Regions from separate parts of the Solwaraspora sp. WMMB335 genome, predicted to be linked through region 2. Evidence: predicted binding sites of a transcription regulator. Region 2 holds the regulator's gene; the other holds the start of a gene.
The links. Region 2 encodes HrcA, which represses chaperone genes, less so after heat shock. Its sites were predicted from a motif close to GGTTNGCACNCTCNNNNNGAGNGTGCNAACC; they were not measured.
Positions count from the first base shown of each region.

Region 1: a site for HrcA is predicted at 1,966-1,996, ahead of groL (chaperonin GroEL). Genes of this name have one in related genera too.

Region 1 is NZ_JBMHMF010000001.1:3,391,798-3,396,625, reverse strand. Features, by position in the region: gene ACN27F_RS14665 (GNAT family N-acetyltransferase) at 1-329, opposite strand, end outside; gene ACN27F_RS14660 (serine hydrolase) at 390-1,322, opposite strand; gene ACN27F_RS14655 (cold-shock protein) at 1,558-1,761, shown strand; gene groL (chaperonin GroEL) at 2,187-3,809, shown strand; gene ACN27F_RS14645 (GNAT family N-acetyltransferase) at 4,023-4,828, opposite strand, start outside.
Region 2 is NZ_JBMHMF010000001.1:6,398,470-6,403,297, reverse strand. Features, by position in the region: gene dnaJ (molecular chaperone DnaJ) at 1-949, opposite strand, end outside; gene hrcA (heat-inducible transcriptional repressor HrcA) at 1,020-2,042, opposite strand; gene ACN27F_RS27540 (DUF4870 domain-containing protein) at 2,429-3,022, shown strand; gene hemW (radical SAM family heme chaperone HemW) at 3,080-4,306, opposite strand; gene ACN27F_RS27530 (enoyl-CoA hydratase-related protein) at 4,361-4,828, shown strand, end outside.

The DNA of each region.
Region 1 (4,828 bases), 3.0 Mb from region 2:
AGCAGGCCCTGGCCGCGCCACGGTGGGCTGATGTAGATGGCGAACAGCACCGTCGTGGCCGGATCGTCACGTGCCTCGTGTCCGCCGGCATGTGCCACCAGCCGTCCTCCGGGTTCCTCGGCGACGAACTGCGCCAGGTACCGGCCGGTGGCGGCCTGCGCGACCCGCCGGGCGTACTCGTCGTGCGGTCGGGCCGCGGCATCGGCGAGCCGCTCGATGAACGCCAGCGGCGAGTCCGCGAGCATCTCCAGTCGCAGCGCCCGCATCCGGGCGGCGTCGGCCAACTGGACCCGCCGGACGACCGTGGTCCCGCCGCTGAGCTGAGTCATAGCGGAATGCCTACCCGTTCTCGTCGGCGGTCGGCAAACCCGGTCGTCGGCCGACGAGGGTCAGACCACCAGGAGCAGTGCCGCGCCGATCTGTCGGCAGAATCCGGCTCCGTACGCCAGACCGCGCTCGCCGGGGTAGCGGGCCAGTGCCGCGATCACCCACGTCTCGCCGATGGCCAGGCAACTGATGTGCCAGAGCCCGTCCTCGTCGCGCAACAGCCAGCCGTTCTTGATCGCGATGGTCGCCGCGTACTCGGGGGTGAGCGCGGCCCGTGGGCCGAAGTCGCCTTCACCACGGACCGCCCGCATCTCACCGAGCAACCACGGCGTCCAGCGTGGGCCGGCGGCGTGGCCGTTGGCGAGGCAGTCGCCCAGCCGGGTCAAATCGCGGGCGGACACCACGGTGTTGCTCCACCGGTTCATCTCCGGTGCCGAGTCGGTCAACCCGCAGATGTCCACCATCCGCTCGATCGACGCGCGCCGGCCGACCCGGGCGTATGTCGCGTCGGCGGCCGGATTGTCACTGTCCCGGATCATCGCGGACAGTTGCGCCAGCTGCGGTGCGCGCGGCAGGTGGCCCTGCTCGTCGGAGCGGCGCAGGTCGTCCGCGGCCAACCAGGCTTTCACCAGTGACATGGTGTCGCTGGGCGCGGCGAGGTTGGCGGACCCGCGCAGCAGGCCGGTACGCCGGTTGAGTGCCGCCCAGGAGAAGAAGCCGTCGGCCGGTGTGGGCACCTGCCCGTCGCGCAGCAGGACGTAGCGTTGGTCGACACCCGCAGCGGTCCAGCCGGGCTCGCGAGCCGGTGGCGGCCCGACATCGCCGGGCAGCCCGCCGGCGAACGCCGCGAGCACCACGAGCAGCCCGAGGCCGGCGGCGACCGGGTGCCGCTGGTGGGAACCACGGACCCGGCAGTCGGGGCGGACGTCGGCGGGGCGGACGTCGGCGGGGCGGACGGCGCGGCGGCCGGGGGCCCGATGGCGTCCGGTCTTCACGTTCTGCGGTGTACGGGACACACGTGGTCAACGAAGTGTGGTGTTCCGGAGACTTGACTGGGATTAAATGTCCTATTTTGGGATAGTGCGGCGCCGTCATGCCTCGTGTAGCGTGCGATTTCGGCTGCTGTGTTCGGACGTCCGTCAGGCTTGTCCGATCGGCGGCTCAGTCAGGCGAACGCGCCTGGCTGAGGGCCGGCAGAGGCCCGGCACGACAGAAGTGAGGAAGTGCACCGTGGCGCAGGGCACCGTGAAGTGGTTCAACAGCGAAAAAGGCTACGGTTTCATCGCGGTCGACGGAGGTCAGGACGTCTTCGTCCACTTCTCGGCGATCGAGATGGACGGCTACAAGGCGCTCGATGACGGACAGCGCGTCGAGTTCGAGATTGCCCAGGGACAGAAGGGCCCTCAGGCGGAGAGGGTCCGGCTCATCGCCTAGCCGCCGGTAGTCGATCCGGCCGCCGACCGGACGGCACCAGGTACGTACCACCAAGGCGTCGGTCTCCATCACGGAGCCGGCGCCTTTCGTCGTTGCGGCGGCGGTCGGCCGCCCGATCGGCACCGGCGTCGAGGCATCCCGCCGGATCACATCGGTGGCAAGCTTCTGTTCGCTTGCACTCGGCAGGGGAGAGTGCTAAACAAGGATTGGCACTCGCCAAGCGGGAGTGCCAAAGGTCGGGGCGGTGGGGCCATCACCGCGGTCCCCTCGGGGACGCTGCGGGCATGGCCGGTCGTCGCGGGCTATCCGGCCCGGCCGGCGGACGTCACTGTCGCCAGGTAGTGACGTCCGAAGGTGCGTAAAGCAGGCGGCATGGCGGGGCCGACCGGCTCCGGTGTCGCGAGCGTCCAGGAGGACAACGCCGTATGGCCAAGATGATCGCGTTCGACGAAGAGGCGCGCCGCGGTCTCGAGCGGGGCATGAACACCCTCGCCGACGCCGTCAAGGTGACGCTCGGCCCCAAGGGCCGCAACGTCGTGCTCGAAAAGAAGTGGGGCGCTCCCACCATCACCAACGATGGTGTGAGCATCGCCAAGGAGATCGAGCTCGAAGACCCGTACGAGAAGATCGGCGCCGAGCTGGTCAAGGAGGTCGCCAAGAAGACCGACGACGTCGCCGGTGACGGCACGACGACGGCGACCGTCCTGGCCCAGGCACTGGTCCGTGAAGGCCTGCGCAACGTGGCGGCCGGCGCGAACCCGATGGCCCTCAAGCGGGGCATCGAGGCCGCCGTGGCCAACGTCGCGGAGGAGTTGAGCAAGCTCTCCAAGGACGTGGAGACCAAGGAGCAGATCGCGTCCACCGCGTCGATCTCCGCCGGTGACGCCAGCGTCGGCGAGATCATCGCCGAGGCGATGGACAAGGTCGGCAAGGAAGGCGTCATCACCGTCGAGGAGAGCAACACCTTCGGCCTGGAGCTGGAGCTCACCGAGGGTATGCGCTTCGACAAGGGCTACATCTCGCCCTACTTCTGGACCGACCCCGAGCGGATGGAGGCCGTCCTCGACGACCCCTACATCCTGATCGTCAACAGCAAGATCTCGTCGGTCAAGGACCTGCTCCCGATCCTCGAAAAGATCATGCAGTCGGGCAAGCCGCTGCTGATCATCGCCGAGGACGTCGAGGGCGAGGCGCTGGCCACCCTGATCGTCAACAAGGTGCGCGGCACCTTCAAGTCGGTCGCGGTGAAGGCTCCCGGCTTCGGCGACCGCCGCAAGGCGATGCTGACCGACATCTCGATCCTCACCGGCGGCCAGGTCGTCAGCGAGGAACTCGGCCTCAAGCTCGACGCGGTGACCCTCGACATGCTGGGCCGTGCCCGCAAGATCCAGGTGACCAAGGACGAGACCACGATCGTCGACGGTGCCGGTGACGCCGAGCAGATCCAGGGCCGGGTCAACCAGATCCGCGCCGAGATCGAGAAGAGCGACTCCGACTACGACCGCGAGAAGCTGCAGGAGCGGCTGGCCAAGCTGGCCGGCGGCGTCGCGGTGATCAAGGTCGGCGCGGCCACCGAGGTGGAGCTCAAGGAGCGCAAGCACCGCATCGAGGACGCGGTGCGCAACGCCAAGGCCGCCGTCGAGGAGGGCATCGTCCCCGGTGGTGGTGTCGCCCTGGTACAGGCCGGCAAGACCGCCTTCGACAAGCTCGACCTGGCCGGCGACGAGGCGACCGGTGCCCAGATCGTCAAGCTGGCGCTGGACGCCCCGCTGCGGCAGATCGCCGTCAACGCCGGCCTTGAGGGCGGCGTCGTGGTGGAGAAGGTCCGCAGCCTCAGCCCGGGCCACGGCCTGAACGCCGCCAACGGCGAGTACGTCGACCTGCTGGAGGCCGGCATCATCGACCCGGCCAAGGTGACCCGGTCGGCGCTGCAGAATGCCTCGTCGATCGCGGCGCTGTTCCTGACCACCGAGGCCGTGGTGGCGGACAAGCCGGAGAAGACCCCGGCCCCGGCGGGTGCGCCGGGCGGCGGCGAGATGGACTTCTGAGTCCACCTCTCACCGGCGACGGGCTGCCCGGCAGTTCGTCCGGAGGTAGTACGTGCAAGGACCGCAGGGGCGGTCACCGGGGACACCGGTGACCGCCCCTGCGGTCGCTCCCCGCGCGGCTCAGAACTGCTTGCGGTAGTAGTACGTGCAAGGACCGCAGGGGCGGTCACCGGGGACACCGGTGACCGCCCCTGCGGTCGCTCCCCGCGCGGCTCAGAACTGCTTGCGGTAGAGGAAGAAGACGCGTTCGATGCGGGCGGCGGCGGCCGAGGCGTAGAACGGCACCGGGCCGACCCAGCCGATCTCGACCCGCTGGTGACCCGCTGCCCGCAGATCACGCAGGCAGCGACGGAGCAGGGTGGCGCCGATCCCGAGCCCCTGCGCGGTCGGCGCGGTGCCCATCGGGCCGAACCAACTCGGCCGCGACGACCCGTACGCGGCGAACCCGAGCACCTCGCCGTCGCGCTCGCGTACGGCCAGGTGACAGCCGGCCTGTTCACGGCCGATCGCCTGGGCCGCCTCCGCCGCCCAGGCGTCACCGAAGGTCGACCGGGCGAAGCTCACCAGCGCCGACGCGTCCGGCGTCGCGGCTCGCCGTACCGTCACGCCGGCGGTGGCCAGCCGTCGCTCCGCCGACGCGGTGTCGCGCAACGCGGGGGAGCTGGCCGACGTCAGGTCGGCCGTCATGTTCCAGGCGGTGCGGTCCTGCTGGTAGCCGAGCGCCATGGCCAGGCAGATCGCCGGCGTATAACGCACGTCGATCCCCGGCCACGCGTAGTACGGCGGGTTGCCGGCCAGCAGCACCTCGGTGACGCCGCGCGCGGCCAGCGTGCTCTCCGCCCGGCCGAGCAGCGCCCGGCCCAGGCCCTGGCGCCGGAAATCCGGGTGTACGGCGATCAGGTCGACATGCCCGACGGCCGGATCCCGGTGGCCCAGGGAGCCGAGCACCACCCCACGTACCGCTCCGGCGACCAGGGCGACGAGGCCGATGCCGCGGCGCGGCCCGACCACGGTGTCGA
Region 2 (4,828 bases):
GATGCGGCACACCTCGGCCACGCAGCCGCAGCGTGGCACCCGGCTGGGTGCCGGGCTTGACGTCCACCGGCTCGTCGCTGTCCAGAGTGCGGATGGTCAGCCGGGTGCCCAGCGCCGCCGCGGTCATCGGAACGGTGACCCGGCAGTGCAGGTCGTCGCCCTTGCGGGAGTAGACGTCGTGCGGCCGCTCGTGGATCTCGACGTACAGGTCACCGGCGGTGCCGCCGCCCGGTCCGACCTCGCCCTGCTGGGCCAGCCGGATCCGCATGCCGTCCTCGACGCCGGCGGGGATCTTGACGGTGAGCGACCGCCGGGTACGGACCCGGCCGTCGCCGCCACAGGTCGGGCAGGGGTGCGGAATCACCGTGCCGTACCCCTGGCAGGCGACGCAGGGGCGGGACGAGACGACCTGGCCGAGGAAGGTGCGCTGCACCGACTGCACCTCGCCGCGCCCCCCGCACGCCTCGCAGGTCGCCAGATGGGTGCCGGCGGCGGTGCCCGCCCCGGAGCAGGTCGTGCAGATCACCGCGGTGTCGACGGTGATCGGCGCCTCGACGCCGAACGCCGTCTCGGCGAGGTCGAGTTCCAGTCGAAGGATCGCGTCGGCACCCGGCCGGGTGCGCGAACGCGGCCCACGGGAACCGGCCGCCGCGCCGAAGAAGGCGTCCATGATGTCCTGGAAACCGACGAATGGTCCGGCTCCACCCGGGCCGCCGCCCGGCGCGCCGCCGGGGGCGAGCGGATCACCGCCGAGGTCGACGATCTGCCGCTTCTGGTCGTCGGAGAGCACCTCGTACGCGGCGGTGATGTCCTTGAACTTGTCGGCAGCCGCCGGGTCCGGATTGACGTCCGGGTGGTATTGCCGGGCCAGCTTCCGATAGGCCCGTTTGATGTCTTCGGCGGAAGCGTCCCGGCTTACGCCGAGGATCCCGTAATAGTCCTTGGCCACTGCGTCTGGTGTCCTCATGTGTCAGTCTCGCGTGTGCAGTTCGCCGGGTAGGTCGGTATTTGCTCGCCGGTCAGTTCTGCGCCAGCAGATCACCGACGTAGCGTGCCACGGCTCGGACCGTGGCGATGGTGCCGGGGTAGTCCATCCGGGTGGGGCCGAGCACCCCGAGGCCGGCCACGATCGTGGCGCCTGGGCCGTATCCGGTGCTGACGACTGAGGCGGCCCGCAGGTTGTCGATCTCGTTCTCGTCGCCGATGCGCACCCGCAGTGTGCTTGGCTCGGCCTCGCCGATCAGCTTGAGCAGGATGACCTCCTCCTCCAGTGCCTCCAGTATCGGACGCAGGGAGCCTTGGAAGTCGAGAAGTCCCCCCCTGGCCAGGTTAGCGGTCCCGGCCAACGCAATGCGCTCCTCGTGCCGCTCGACCAGAGTCTCCAGCAACACCGTGGACAGCGTAGTCATCGCTGGTCGCAGCGCCGGCGACGCCTCGTCGACCAGTGCCTGGACCAGCGGCGGCGTGTCGGAGAGCCGACATCCGCCGAGTTTCTCGTTGGCGAGCCGCCGCAGATCGGTCACATCCTCGGCGGAGATCGGTGCGGGAAGTTCGACCAGCCGCTGCTCGACCCGGCCGGTGTCGACGATCAGCACCAGCATCAGCCGGGTGGTCGAAATCGGCACCAACTCCAGGTGACGAACAGCGGACCGGGACAGGCTCGGATACTGCACGACGGCGACCTGCCGGGTGAGCTGGGCGAGCAGCCGGACGGTCCGGTGCACCACGTCGTCGAGATCGACCGCACCGGCCAGGAAGCGCTCGATCGCCCGCCGCTCGGCCGGGCTGAGCGGTTTGACCCGGGACAGCCGGTCGACGAAGAGCCGGTATCCCCGGTCGGTCGGCACCCGCCCGGCGCTGGTGTGCGGTTGACGGATGTAGCCCTCCTCCTCCAGCACTGCCATGTCGTTACGAACGGTAGCCGGCGAGACGCCGAGTTGGTGCCGCTCGACCAACGCCCTGCTGCCGACCGGCTCCTGGGTGGCGACGTAGTCCTCGACAATTGCCCGGAGCACGTCGAGCTTGCGGTCGTCGAGACCCACCTTCCACCCCCTCCGATGTCGGCAACCCGACACTGCCGACCGGGCCGGACACGGACCGAGTCACGACCGGGTCATCGTGTCGGCGCGTCACGAACCGGCGCGGGCCCCGGTCCGGGTGCTGGCACTCGCCGGCCGTGAGTGCCAGCATACGTCGCCCGGGACGGTGAGGCGATGATCGGTTTCCGGGACCAGGTGCCGAATAGGGTCAAATATGATCAGAATTGGCACCCCGATGCCGGGTGTGATCAGCCGATCACGTCAAGCTCACGCAACAGGCCGTCGACCGGTCCGCAGCCGCCTTCCGGCCAGGACAAATCGCCGTACGCCAGCAAATCATCGGCGGGGCTAGCTGGCATGTCTTGATTCGTCCCCCTACCGTGTCGGACATGACTGAACCACCTCGCCCACCAGGGGAAAACGGCCCCGGCGGCACTCCGCCGGATCCGACCTCCCCGCCCCCACCCCCAGGGTCCTACTCGATGCCGGGCGAGGCCTCCTCTCCCGGATACCACCCGCCGCCCGGCGGCGAGAGCCCACCGCCGCCCGGCGGGTATCCGCCGCCTGGGGGCTACCCGCCGCCGGGTGGCGGATACCCACCCGGCGGTCCGGCGTACGGAGGTCCACCCCCGGCCGGCTATGCCACGAACGACGAGAAGACCTGGGCACTGGTCGCCCACTTCGGCGGCGCGCTCGGCGCGTTCATCAGCTTCGGTCCGCTCGGTTTCGTCGGTCCGCTGATCGCCTACCTGGCCAAGGGCCAGCAGTCGCCGACGGTGAAGGCGCACGCGCTGGCCGCGCTCAACTTCCAGATCCTGTGGTCGGCGATCGCCTTCGTGATGCTGTTCGTCAGCTGGTGCCTGCTGTTCATCCCGAGTCTGGTGGTGTTCGCCATCCAGATCGTCTTCGGGATCATCGCTGGCGTCAAAGCCAACGAAGGCAGCCTCTACAAGTACCCGATGTCGGCGAACTTCATCAAGTGATGCCCGCGTGGCCCCGGCGTCGGCTCGCCCGGCCCGGGGCCACGCCGGTCACGCCGGTCACGGCAGCAGGTCACGGACCACCGCGTCGGCCAGCAGTCGACCACGCAGCGTGAGTATCGCCTGTCCGGCGGCCAACGCCTCCGCGTCGAGCAGGCCGGCGGCCGCCGCCCGGCCGGCCGCCGCCCGGCCGCTGGGTGTCAGCTGGTGCGTCGGCAGCCCACTGACCAGTCGCAATCGCAGCATTACCGCCTCGACCCGCTGGTCGGCGTCGGTGAGCAGTTCCCGGCCGTGGCCCGGCGACCGCCCGGCCGCCAGCCGGCGGGTGTACTCGGCCGGGTGCTTGACGTTCCACCAACGCACGCCGCCGACGTGGCTGTGCGCGCCCGGACCAAGTCCCCACCAGTCACCACCGGTCCAGTAGAGCAGGTTGTGCCGGCACCGCCCGGACACCGACCGGGCCCAGTTCGACACCTCGTACCAGCCGAAGCCGGCCGCGCCGAGGGCGGCGTCGGCCGCAAGGTAGCGGTCGGCCGCCACGTCGTCGTCGGGATAGGGCAGCTCCCCGCGACGCATCCGGGCGGCCAGCGCGGTGCCCTCCTCGGCGATCAGCGCGTACGCGCTGACGTGATCCACACCCGCCGCCACCACCGCCGCCAACGAGGCCGCGAAGTCCTCGGCGCGCTCCCCCGGCGTACCGTAGATCAGGTCGAGGTTGACGTGCGCGAAGCCCGCAGCCCGCGCCTCCTCGGCGGCGCGCACCGCCCGGCCGGCGGTATGGCGGCGGTCCAGCACGGCGAGCACCGCCGGTGCGGCGGACTGCATGCCGAGCGAGATCCGGGTGTAGCCGGCCCGGCGCAACGCTCCCAGCGAGTCGGGGGTGACCGACTCGGGATTCGCCTCGGTGGTGATCTCCGCGCCGGCCGACAGACCCCAGGTCCGGTCGATCGCGTCGAGCAGCCGGGCGAGATCGTCGGTAGGCAGCAGCGTCGGCGTACCGCCGCCGACGAAGACGGTGTCGACCCGACGGGGCGGCTGCGGTGCGAGGACCTTGGCGGCCAGTTCGAGCTCGGCCAGCACGGCCTGCAGATAGTCCCCGGTCGGGACGGCACCACCCAACTCCGCCGGGGTGTAGGTGTTGAAGTCGCAGTATCCGCAGCGCGCCGCGCAGAACGGCACGTGCAGGTACACCCCGAACCCGTGCCGGCCGGCACCGGCGGTCAGAGCGGACGGGGGCAACGCGCCGTCGGCGGGCACCGGTGCACCGGCAGGAAGCGGACCTGGCATGGCAACTAGTGTGCCGGCATGGACGAGCCCCGACCCAACAGGTCCACGCAGCCCATGATCGGTACGGCCACCGCCGGCGGGATCGCCACGTTGACCCTGGACAGCCCGGCCAACCGCAACGCGCTGTCCACGCCGCTGATGACCGAGTTGCTGGCCGCGTTGGCCACCGCGACAGCCGACCCCCGGGTACGGGCGGTGGTGCTCGACCACACCGGCCCGGTCTTCTGCTCCGGGGCGGATCTGAAGGAGACCGCGGCCGCGTACGCCTCCCGGCAGGTGCCGGTCGCGATGCTCGGTGACGTCCTGGCAGCCGTCTGGGAATGTCCGAAGCCGGTGGTGGCCAAGATCGCCGGCCCGGCTCGGGCCGGCGGGCTCGGGCTGATCGCCGCAGCGGACATCGCCATCTGCGCCGAGACCGCCACCTTCGCCTTCACCGAGGTCCGTCTCGGTGTCGTCCCGGCGGTGATCTCGGCCACCGTGCTACGCCGCCTGCAACCCAGGGCGGCCGCACGGCTCTACCTC